Regions from separate parts of the Alteromonas sp. AWM4_230 genome, predicted to be linked through region 2. Evidence: predicted binding sites of a transcription regulator. Region 2 holds the regulator's gene; the other holds the start of a gene.
What was found. Region 2 encodes FNR, which switches genes on or off when oxygen is low (the NO sensors DNR and NnrR bind a similar motif). Its sites were predicted from a motif close to TTGATCTAGATCAA; they were not measured.
Positions count from the first base shown of each region.

Region 1: ACXACS_RS04110 (GbsR/MarR family transcriptional regulator) is a predicted target of FNR. The motif match lies at 3,388-3,401, and genes of this name have one in related genera.

Region 1 covers NZ_JBSWTB010000001.1:950,801-956,949, forward strand. The annotation lists gene ACXACS_RS04100 (cytochrome d ubiquinol oxidase subunit II) at 387-1,394, opposite strand; gene ACXACS_RS04105 (cytochrome ubiquinol oxidase subunit I) at 1,406-2,779, opposite strand; gene ACXACS_RS04110 (GbsR/MarR family transcriptional regulator) at 2,791-3,348, opposite strand; gene ACXACS_RS04115 (ATP-binding protein) at 3,572-6,149, shown strand, end outside.
Region 2 covers NZ_JBSWTB010000001.1:2,654,022-2,660,170, reverse strand. The annotation lists gene ACXACS_RS11465 (heavy metal translocating P-type ATPase) at 1-1,901, shown strand, start outside; gene ccoS (cbb3-type cytochrome oxidase assembly protein CcoS) at 1,903-2,133, shown strand; gene ACXACS_RS11455 (sulfite exporter TauE/SafE family protein) at 2,120-2,779, shown strand; gene fnr (fumarate/nitrate reduction transcriptional regulator Fnr) at 2,825-3,565, shown strand; gene uspE (universal stress protein UspE) at 3,852-4,775, shown strand; gene ttcA (tRNA 2-thiocytidine(32) synthetase TtcA) at 5,010-5,963, shown strand; gene ACXACS_RS11435 (patatin-like phospholipase family protein) at 5,964-6,149, shown strand, end outside.

The DNA of each region.
Region 1 (6,149 bases), 1.7 Mb from region 2:
TTGGCTCCTTCTAGTAAAAATTGCCCCAAATAAAATATAGTAATATTACAGTTTGATGTCAACAAAATAATTGTCATTAAACAATTTAGATATCTCGTTCACATAATAAGGATAGACTCAGTAGAACTGAGCATCCTCTATTCATTGGTATACATTGTTCGAGGGAAAGGATCATATTTTGATCGCAGGTTTTCAGATCGAGTTTCCGAGCAGGTTATAGTCGTCGCCGAAAACGCCACAGGCCAGAAAGTAGTTGGAAACAGAATAAACTCACAACGTATAAGCGCCAATTATAGCGCTGAATAGAAAGTGAACACCACTGACTATCAGTGATGTTCACTATTGTTTTGAGTAATTAGGATCTGCTGGGATCCCAATAATAAATACTAGTAGTAAGAAAGCTTCTCTGATTTACCGGAGAAAATCTTATACACCATGGCCGTATAAGCCAGAATGATTGGCACAACAATAACTACACCGACTAGCAAGAAGCGCAGGGAGTTAGCGTCACTGAGCGCATCCATCACCGTCATCTGCCCAGGTATAATAAACGGGTAGTAACTAATGCCAAATGCGGTAAAGCAAAGTAAAAATACAAGCAAGGCTATAAAGAACGGAAGCCATTCGCCTTTACCTTGAGCGTCAGGCAGCTTTTTAAGCAATACCCCACACAATGCTAAAAGCGCAAAACATGCTACGGGTATAGCAAAAAGCACATAGCCCCAAGGTGCAGACAGCCATAAGTCTCGCACATCATCGTGTAGGGTTAAATTAGCGATACTTACTGCAGTAATTCCCACAGCCAGTACAACCAACCCTCGGCGTGCCCAATAATATGCTTTTTCTTGAAGCTCTCCTTCGCCTTTGAGTATTAACCAGCATGAGCCAATAAATGCATAGGCCGCTGTTACTCCAAATGCCGCAAGTAGAGCAAAGCCTTGAGCCCAAATATCAGTGCGAAGCCCTGTCACGTAAATACCTAACATGTATCCTTGCGCGAGCGTAGTTAAAAGCGAACCGTATTTAAATACTAAATCCCACTTACGCTTTTTCACCTGCACAACCTTGGCGCGAAAATCGAATGCCACACCGCGCAAAATAAGCCCTAACAACATGAAAGTTGCAGGTAAGTACAGAGTTTGCAGAAACTCGCTATGGGCTTCAGGAAAAGCAATGAGCAGTAAGCCTATGGCAAGCACAAGCCAGGTTTCATTGGCATCCCAGTAAGGCCCAATAGAGGCTATCATATCGTCGCGAAAAGCCTCTTTTCTTGGCGGTATTAATACGCCAACACCTAAGTCATAGCCATCTAAAATAGCGTACAGTAATACAGATAAACCAAGTAAGCCGACGTAGATGTTTCCAAGCATTTCTGCTGATACATTTTCAAACATGTTTGCTCTCCTTATACCGTGCTTGGGTCAGGTTCAGAGGGTTGCATCTTAGCCTTCGCTACTTCGCGCTCTTCCGTCGTTATTTCCTCGATTTCCACTGCTTTTCTACACATCAACATAAGCGTTCCCATGTATGCGATTAAGAGCACCGTGTAAATGACGAGGTAAAGCGTGAACGACAGAGCAATATTGGCCGGTGGCAATTGGGTAACAGCATCAGCGGTTCTTAAGACGCCACTCACCAAATAAGGCTGTCGACCTATTTCTGTAACGTACCAGCCAGCTAACGTTGCTATCCAGCCGCTAAATGCCATACCTGCAAACGTACGTTTCAGCCATACAGGAAATTCTTTCTTGCGAATAAGGTAAAGACTACCAAGCCATGAAACAGCCAGCATTAGCATACCCATACCTACCATGACTCTGAAGCCGAAGAAAACAGGGGCTACAGGTGGGTGCTCTCCCTCAAACTCATTAAGCCCTTCTATCTCTCCTTTGAGCTCATGGGTAAGAATTAAACTTGCACCGTAGGGAATAGGAATTTCAAAATGATTCTCTTTGCTTTCTTCGTCAGGAATTGCAAAAAGCAACAAAGGTGCGCCTTCAGTGGTTTCCCAAAGCCCTTCCATCGCCGCTACTTTCTGCGGCTGATGTTCAAGGGTATTTAAACCATGCATGTCGCCAGCAAAAATTTGCAGCGGAATTAACACTGCCGCCGTATAGGTGGCAGTTTTAAGCGCGAGCTTAGGCGCAAGCTTGTCGTCGCCTTTAAGCATGCGGTATGCCGAAAGCCCCGCTATTAAGAAACTAGCTGTCAATCCGGACGCTAACATCATATGAGCAAAGCGATAAGGGAAAGATGGGTTGAAAATAATTTCTTTCCAGTTTGTGGCATAAACCACCCCATCAACTACTTCAAAACCTTGTGGAGTTTGCATCCAGCTATTAAGCGCTAATATCCAAAATGCAGATGTTGTGGTGCCGAGAGCGACTATAAGGGTGGATGCTGTATGCAGCCAGTTAGGAACACGGCGTATACCGAATAGCATGATACCCAGGAATGTGGCTTCTAAAAAGAATGCGGTAAGGACTTCGTAACCTAAAAGAGGGCCTGCTACGTTACCCACTTTCTCCATGAATCCAGGCCAATTAGTGCCAAACTGAAATGACATTGTGACGCCGCTAACCACGCCTAATGCAAAGCTTAGGGCAAATACACGTACCCAAAAACGATACATGCGCATCCACACAGGGTGACCTGAAATGTTAGAACGCAGTTTAAAATAGAATAGAAACCAGCCCATCGCCATGGTGATGGTTGGAAATAAAATATGGAAACTAATATTTAACGCAAATTGTAATCGAGACAGCAAGAATGCATCCACAGAGAGCCCCCTTAGTTAACGCTGTTTTTCCCCGGAAGCAGCTTGTCCTTAAGCTCAAGCATACGGCCCACGCCAGAACCTAACTTCATCAACGTGTTTAGCTTTTCAGGTCCAAGATTTTGAAGCTCTTCAGACCATGCAGTAATTGATTCGAGTAAATCATGAATTTCGTTCAGTTTATGCTGAGCGTTCGCCTCCTTTTCATTAGCAGGTGCATCGAGCAGCAGATCCCGAAGCAGGCTCATGGTGGGATCTATTTCACGCTTTCTACGCTCTTCAAAAACCCGGTTTGCTAATGTCCAGATATCGCCAGCGGGAATAAAGAATTCTTTTCTCTCGCCGGGAACGTGATGTTGTTTTACTAGGCGCCATGATTGAAGCTCTTTTAAACCCATACTGGTATTGCCTCTCGAGATATTGAGCGCATCGGCAACCTCTTGTGCAGAAATGGGCTCTTCGTTTAATACAATAAGCGCAAGAATTTGCCCTACTGTACGATTAAAACCCCAGCGGCTTCCCATTTCGCCGAAGTGCATGACTGCAGATGTAATTAAAGGCGTCATTTTCATTCTTATTTTCCAGAAGTTTCAGAAATTATTGAAAGTTTATTGTGTAGGATCAAAAAAGGCAACAATAAAGTGCTTTGTAAGCTAAATTTTATTGATAATTTAATAAAAGTTAATTAGGAAAGTTTCAACGATATTGCATGCTTTGGTTGCAATAAGTTGTTATCGTGGTTGTGTAATTAAAACCCTCATGAAAGTTCGCTTTCAAAATTTCTCGGCCAAGGCAATGCAGCACGTTACAGATAAAAAGATAAAGACGCTTCAGAACTGCGAAGATGAAGCTATCCACCTAATCGAAAGTGTTCAAAGCTTTGGTTACGTTATAGCGGTAGACCCTGAAACTAAAAAAATTCAGGTGTTCAGTGAAAACATTAATGAGCTATTTAAAGTCAGTATCATTGCGGGTGAAACTCTCATCACTGAGCTCATAGATACCCCTTCCGAAGATGCCCCCACTTTTCAAAGTATTTATCAAAGCGTAAAAGGCGGAAACACTCGCCGAGCGTATCAATGGAAATTTGCCGACAACGCGCTTCATTTAGACAACTGGGAAAAAGAGGGGAGCGGTGTCGCGTTCGATTCAAACGGTTTACTTGTTATTGAATTAGAGCCTACCCCGCAGCTTAGCTATGAAGCTGCCCAACAATGGGTACCGATGGACGTAGATATTCGCACGTTGCTTCCTGATGTGGATGGGTGCGAGTCTATCGGTGATGTCGCAGACGCCATTGCGGGCGTATTTAAGCGCTACATAGGGTTTGATTCGGTGATGGTTTATCAATTCGATAAAACCTATAGCGGAGAAGTAATTGGCGAAGCAAAATTACCAGCTTCACGCTCTTTCAAAGGTTTGAAATTTCCGGCATCTGATATTCCTAGCCAAGCCCGAGCTCTGTACTTAAAAAATCGCGTACGTTGCGTATTTGACGTAGAACAAAACCCTATTGCTTTAAAGCCAACAGTGCAAGAAGCAGAGCGACCGCCACTGGATTTATCCATGTCTATGGTTCGTTCAGTGTCGCCGGTTCATATTACTTATCTTAAAAACATGGGTATACGTTCATCGTTTTCAGTGTCCCTTGTGTTTGAAGGTAAACTTTGGGGGTTACTTGCTTGTCACAATAACGAGCCTAAATATATCGACCAAAAAAAGCGTTTGGTATGCGAATCCCTCGGTCATCTCTATGCGTGGCAGCTACATACTAAAGCCTTGCATGAAAAGAAAGAGCAGTTTCAAATTCGCCAACGTAAGCTAAACACTATTATTCACCAGCTTACTGGCTTTGCTAACCCGCTTGAGGCGATAACCCAAAAAGAAAAAGGCCTTTTGGATGTTGCCAATGCATGTGGTATGGCGGTTATTACCCCTGTAGATAAGTATTTAGTAGGAAAAACGCCCTCTGAACAAACATTAACTCGCCTTCTTGACAAATTCGTCATTCCAAACTCTGAAGAGTCAATTGCTATTAGCAAGTTGGCGGAAGAAGTGTCGGAACAATGTGACCTTAATGGCATTCGCGGCATGTATATTTCCTGTGTATCCGCCAAGCTTGGTTACTACACGGTTTGGTTTAGAGAGCAAAAAGACAAAACTATACGATGGGCGGGCCGCGAGGCCGCAAACAAAGATATTGGTAAGGTACTAACGCCTCGTAATTCCTTTGATATGTACTTACAAAGTGTTGCTGATGAGTCGGTAGAGTGGAGCGAGGATGATCAGCTTATAATAGAAGGTTTTGATCACCTATTTATACCTTACGCGCTAAGCTTAAAAGCGTCGCTCGATAAGCAAATTAGTAAATTAGAAGAGTTAGATAAAGCTAAAGATCAGTTTTTGGCGAGTATTTCCCATGAACTTCGTTCGCCCCTTAATTCTATTGTAGGTTGGACGGACTTAGCACTGATGGATGTGACGAATGTCGATAGAATGTCCGATGCATTAGGCGTTATCAAACGCGCTGCGTCTACACAGGCCGCGTTAATTAACGATATCTTAGATTTATCGCGCATTATCTCCGGCACCATGAAGCTCAGCACGCATTCACTTAATATTGCTTCATCTATTTCTGAGGTGGCTAAATCATTTGAAGCGGGCTTTGCCAGTAAAAATATCCATTTGTCGATCAATTGCGAAGATGAGCATACTCAAATTCTGGGTGATAATTTGCGTATTAAGCAGGTGATAAATAATCTGCTCAGTAACGCTCTTAAATTTACAGCAAAAGGTGGAACCGTACATGTGCGGGGGCGAAGGGAACATTCTAACTACTTGTTTCGTGTAAAAGACAACGGTAAAGGAATGACCCAAGATCAGATAGCCCGGGTTTTTGAACGCTTTTACCAAGGTAAAGACTCTCATAACAAACTTGGCTTGGGGCTGGGTTTATCTATTGTAAAGAGCCTAGTTGAAATGCACGGCGGGGAAATTCGCGCCGAAAGCGATGGACTAAATTCCGGGACTACTTTCTTTGTATCTTTGCCTATTGCTCCTCTTAGTTTGCACGATGACATTATCGAAACCAAGAATAGCGAAATCAGTGATTTAACCGAGTCTTTGCGTTTAAGCGGTTTACGAATCTTGGTAGCAGAAGACGAGCAAGACGCCCGTGACTTTATAAAGCTGTTTTTAGAGTCTAACGGTGCCCGCGTCAACGTAGTTAAAAACGGGCTGCTCGCATGGAAAGAGCTAAACGATATGCCCGAAGCTTTCGATCTATTACTGTCGGATATTGGCATGCCGGAAATGGATGGGTTAGGTCTAGTGTTAAAAATAAGAGCTAGCGAAATCCCCGAGATTGCGAAGC
Region 2 (6,149 bases):
TAGCAGGCATTATGACCATGCAGGTTATGATGCTGATGACTGGGCTGTATTTTGATTGGTTTGGCGCTATTGAATTAGAGACCCGACAGTATTTTTACTGGGTTGCCCTTACGCTAACTACACCTGTAGTACTGTACTCAGGCAGTACCTTTTATGTGGGCGCCGCCAAAGCGCTAAGCGCTAAAACGGTTAATATGGATGTGCCCGTTACGCTCGCCATATTCGGTACCTACATAGCCGGTATTCGCTCTACTGTATTAGAGCAAGGTGAAGTGTATTTTGAATCCATTTGTATGTTCATTTTCTTGCTATTGCTCAGCAGATTCTTAGAACACCGTAGTCGTCACAGAGCAGCTCAGATTTCTGCCAATATGATGCAGTATGTACCTGTTTCAGCGACTAAATTAATGCCAGATGGCAGTGTTACTGAATGCTTAGCAAAGCAATTAAAAGTGAACGATGTAGTACTAGTTAAGCCCGGTGAGACAATTCCCATTGATGGGCTGGTAACAGAAGGTAACGCTGCGGTTGATGAGTCTATGCTAACGGGTGAATTTAACCCAGTACGAAAGTCAGATAACAGCACTGTATATGGCGGTACCGTATGTCAGGACGGCAGCCTTACCATTACGGTTACGCAGACTCTTAAAAATGCGCTGGTAAATCAAATTGTGAGGCTTCAAGCAAGCGCGATGGCGAGCAAACCTAAGGCTGCGCAGTTAGCTGATAATTTTTCTCGATATTTTGTTACGGCAGTACTGCTAATTTCAGTATTAACCTACGCGTTTTGGGCCTATAACGGCAGTGATGATGCATTTTGGATCACCATTTCCGTGCTGGTAGCAACCTGCCCTTGCGCCTTAGGATTAGCCACGCCATCAGCGCTAACCTGTGCTATGGCGAAATTAAACAAAAAAGGTATTTTGCTAAAGCGAGCCGATGCTCTTGAGCAAATCACTGGCATTGACACTATCGCGCTCGACAAAACCGGTACGCTTACACAAGGTAAGTTCACTATTTCAAACGCTTGGTACGCTGACGGCGTAGACAGCGACAGTGCGCTATCAATTGCCCGCGCACTAGAATCTCGCTCTGAGCACCCTATTGCTAAAGCCTTTAGCGACAAAAAAGCCTTTAGCGGTGATAAGGCCTTTATCGGTGATAAAACGTCAAGCGGCAACACCGTACACAAAGTGACAAATTTCACGGTCACGCCAGGAGGCGGAATTAGCGGTGAAATTAATGACACGCTATTCTCCATGGGCTCAGCAGCGTTCAGTGTTCACGAATCACAGCAATCATTTATCGAGCGCTATCCCTCGGCTAACGTATTTCTTACTGTCAAAGGCCGTATTATGGCGGCTTTTGAAGTTCGTGACTCACTGCGTGACGATACCCAAGAAACCCTCGATATATTGGCAAAAAGTCATACCCTCGCTGTACTAAGCGGCGATACACAGCAAAACGTTGACTCTCTTACTAAATCTTTACCAATATCTGCCGCTAAAGGGGGCCTTACCCCAGAGCAGAAATATGAAGCGGTTCAAGCTATGCAGCAATCTGGCTCAAAGGTTATGATGATGGGCGATGGTATTAATGACGCCCCTGTTCTTGCAAGTGCTGATGTAGCGATAGCGGTAGGTAATGCCACAGATGTTGCGAAAACTGCAGCCGACGTGATTTTGCTTGGCGATCAGTTGCTTTCTGTGCCAGAACTCATCCGAACTGCGCATCAAGTGAAGCAAAAAATAAGACAAAATATTGGTTGGTCGGTAGGTTACAACGTTTTGATCTTACCTTTCGCCGTATCTGGCCTACTTTCGCCGTGGATGGCGGTTGTTGGCATGTCATTAAGCAGTATCATAGTAGTGACAAACTCTACGCGACTTCTGGGCAAATAGTATGAGCATTATTTACGTTTTAATTCCAATCGCCATCATTATAGTAGCCGTCGCTATCGTAATATTCTTCTGGGCGGTTAAAACTAATCAGTTTGAAGATTTAGACCGTCAAGGTTACAGCATACTGTTTGACGATGACCTTCCGCCAGAAGAAAAAAAGCTCGCTGAACAACGCAAGCAACTTCAGAATACTAAAGTAGAGAAAAACCAAGGGCAGCATGGAGGGGATTAATTACTTCTCAGCTTTTCTTATCGGCTTAGCGGGCGGTGTTCACTGCGTGGGTATGTGCGGCGGTATAGTGGCAGCGCTAAGAATGGTGTCACCAAAAGGTGCTTCAGCAGTGCCTTACGCCCTAGCCTATAACATGGGGCGCATAGCTAGCTACACCATTGCTGGCGCACTGACCGGCGCACTTGGCAAAATTGCAGCAGACTATATTCCTCTGGCCAACTATGCCCTGTCTTTACTCAGCGGTATTATGTTGCTGTTGTTGGCCTGTTATTTAGGCAAATGGTGGACAGGGTTAACGGTGTTAGAAAACGCAGGCAAAGGTTTATTTTCTAAACTGCAGCCGTTATCTAAGCGTTTTTTACCTTTTAAAACCCCTTTTAGTGCTATTCCTTATGGGTTTATTTGGGGCTGGCTGCCTTGTGGATTAGTGTATTCAACACTTACTTGGTCTTTAGCGTCGGGGAATGCATTGCAGGGCGCTGCCATCATGTTTTTCTTCGGTTTAGGTACTTTGCCAACGCTACTCGCAGCAAGTGCAGGCAGTCAGTATATTGTTAGCAGTTTTCAAAACAATAACGTTAGACAAATAATTGCCGTAATAATGGCCATTTATGCAGCTTATCTTATTCATGGCGCAATCGTTTAAAAATGGGTGTATCATTATTGGGTAATCTTCAAAAGAGCATGTATTATGAGCAAAGGAAGCCAATTTTCTATTCACTGTCAAAACTGTAGCTTCAGTCACTTGTGTTTACCGGTGGCGCTGAACAAAACAGAAATCGAGTCTCTTGACGATATAATTGAGCGCAAAAAGCCGCTTCACAAAGGTGATACGCTCATTCAAACTGGCGATAAATTTCATTCGCTTTTTGCCGTAAGAACGGGTTCTTTTAAGTCATTTGTAACTAATCAAGATGGTGAAGAGCAAATCACTGGCTTCCACTTCCCTGGTGATATTATTGGATTCGATGCCCTGCGCGAAAGTAAGCATCAAAGTTACACCTCAGCGCTAGAAACCGCCATGGTATGTGAACTGCCATATGAAACCCTTGATGAAATGTCGGTTCAATTTCCTAAGCTACGCCATCAGATCATGAGCTTTATGAGCGCAGAAATTAAACAAGATCACGACATGATCATGCTTTTAAACAAGCGTACTGCCGAAGAGCGTTTGCTATATTTTATATCGCACCTATCTCAGCGCTTTGAAGAGCGCGGCTTCTCGCACAGAGAATTTCACCTAACTATGACCCGAAACGAAATCGGCAACTACTTAGGCTTAACGATAGAAACCATTAGTCGTCTATTAAGCCGTTTTCAGAAAGAAAACATTATCAAAGTAGACGGTAAATTGATCTCTATTTTGGATTTTGATCGGTTAAATACCAAGTTGGAGGCGTTAAATGGCCCTAGCGTAGTCTGTAACGGTTAATTTATTCTTCTGTTATCTTGAGCGCGCTTCATGCGCGCTTTTTAGTTTTAAGCTTTATAATTTCACTGTATCCCCTCATAAGTCACACCATATCCATTGAGCATGTAAAGCACCTTTGTTGTTCAATGAAGCCTTTTTACTTATCAACGAACTGTTAACGCTTGATCCAAAACAACTTACGTTTTTCAAAATGTGGTTTATAGTTAATGTAACTGGTTTATATAAACTGTTTTGAAACAATTTCGATGTCGACAGCCATACAAAGCTTTGTAGTTGAGGAGACGTTATGATTGAGTGTAAACGAATTCTTGCCGTGGTGGACGCGGAGCGCGACAACCAGCCTGCCCTAAGCCGTGCCTATGAACTTGCGTCAAAAACCGGCGCCACGGTTACCGCTATGATGGTGGTATATGATTTGTCTTACGATATGACAACCATGCTTAGCCCCGACGAACGTGAATCAATGCGCGATGCCGTTACAAAAGAGCACGCCAAATGGTTATCTGCCCAGCTAAAAGAACAAGGCTTTTCAGAGACCGATATTGTGGTTGAGTGGAACAACCGTGCTTATGAATCGATTATTTATTACGCCCTTAATAACCAAATCGACTTAGTAGTAAAAGCTACTAAAAAACATGACGACCTTGCCTCAGTAATCTTTACCCCTACAGACTGGCATCTAATGCGCAAGTGCCCACGCCCTGTCCTGCTCGTTAAAGAACACGACTGGCCAGAAGGCGGTGAAATTATAGCTGCAGTAAACGTAGGCAGTGAAGATGATGAGCATGCTGCACTAAACGACAAGCTTACGATAATCGCTAACGATTATGCCTCTTTGCTGAAAGGTAACGTTAATTTGGTGAATAGCTACCCTACAACTCCACTTAACATCGCCATTGAAGTACCAGAGTTTGACCCTGATACGTATCACGATGCGGTAAAAAATCATCACATGAAAGAAATGCGTAGTCACGCGCTGAAATATGGTATTCCAGAAAATAAATGTGTGGTGAAAGAAGGCTTGCCTGAAAAAGTTATCCCGCAAGTGGCTAAAACACTCGATGCCGAGTTAGTTGTAATAGGCACCGTGGGACGGGTTGGTATTTCGGCGGCGCTTATTGGCAATACTGCCGAGCACGTTATTGATGAACTAAATTGTGACGTACTTGCGATTAAGCCAGATGGGTTTGAATCACCGATAACCGTGTAGTTAACGACTTAATTGCGCTTAAATACCAAGACACTTGGTGGCGACAAATGGCGAATCGGCGATGGGCGTTTTTCATGAAAAAAACTGCGCATTTAGCGGTTAATTCCGAGAGTTAATCATACACGCTTAAATCAGTACTTAACGCTTCTCGATAAATTTAACAACACAGCCATAGTCTCGAAAAGGCGCTTTAATGTATAATGGCGCCTTTATCACAAACCAAGCTAGTTAATTATGAGTTTAGGCACAAGCAGTGCTGATGCGCCGACGTTAAACGCCGCGCAAAGTAAGCAAAAGTACAACTTCAACAAACTTCAGAAACGACTTCGTCGCAACGTGGGTAAGGCCATTGGCGATTTCGGTATGATTGAAAACAACGACAAGGTTATGGTGTGTTTATCGGGCGGTAAAGACAGCTATACCATGCTTGATATTTTATTGTTTTTAAAGAAGATTGCGCCTATTCATTTTGATATTATTGCGGTAAATCTTGACCAGAAGCAACCCGGTTTTCCTGAACATATCTTGCCCGAGTATTTAGACAGCATTGGCGTCGATTACAAGATTGTAGAAGAAGACACCTACTCTATTGTTAAAGACAAGATTCCTGAAGGGAAAACGACCTGTTCACTTTGCTCTCGTTTGCGCCGTGGTATTTTATATCGCACAGCGAAAGAACTAGGCGCGACGAAAATTGCATTAGGTCACCACCGTGACGACATGCTAGAAACGTTTTTCCTGAATATGTTTCACGGTGGTAAGCTGAAATCTATGCCGCCAAAACTGGTTAGCGATAACGGCGAGCATATTGTCATTCGTCCACTGGCCTACTGCAGCGAAAAAGACATTGAAAAATATTCTCAAGCCGCTGAGTTCCCAATTATTCCTTGTAACCTGTGTGGTTCACAAGAAAATCTTCAGCGCCAGAACATAAAAGCAATGCTTCAAGACTGGAACCGCCGCTTCCCAGGTCGTATTGAATCAATGTTCCGTGCGCTTCAAAACGTGGCCCCTTCACATCTTGTAGATAGTAATCTTTATGATTTTAAATCTATCGTCACTCAAGATGGCCCCGTTGCAGATGGTGATATAGGATTTGATGAACCTTCTTTTGCTACAGAAAATAGCGCAGATCTCAGTGATGAAGACAATGCTATCGAAGTAGTAAATATTATGGAACCAAAGTAAATGAAAATTGGACTGGCGTTAGGTGCCGGTGCCGCAAGGGGCTGGACACACATTGGTATAATTGAAGCATTGGAAAAGCTTGGCGTTAAAATCGACGTTGTTGCTGGTTGCTCTATTGGCGCCTACGTTGGTGCTGCCTACGCAAGTGGTAAGCTAGAAGGTTTAAAAGAATGGGCCTGTTCACTT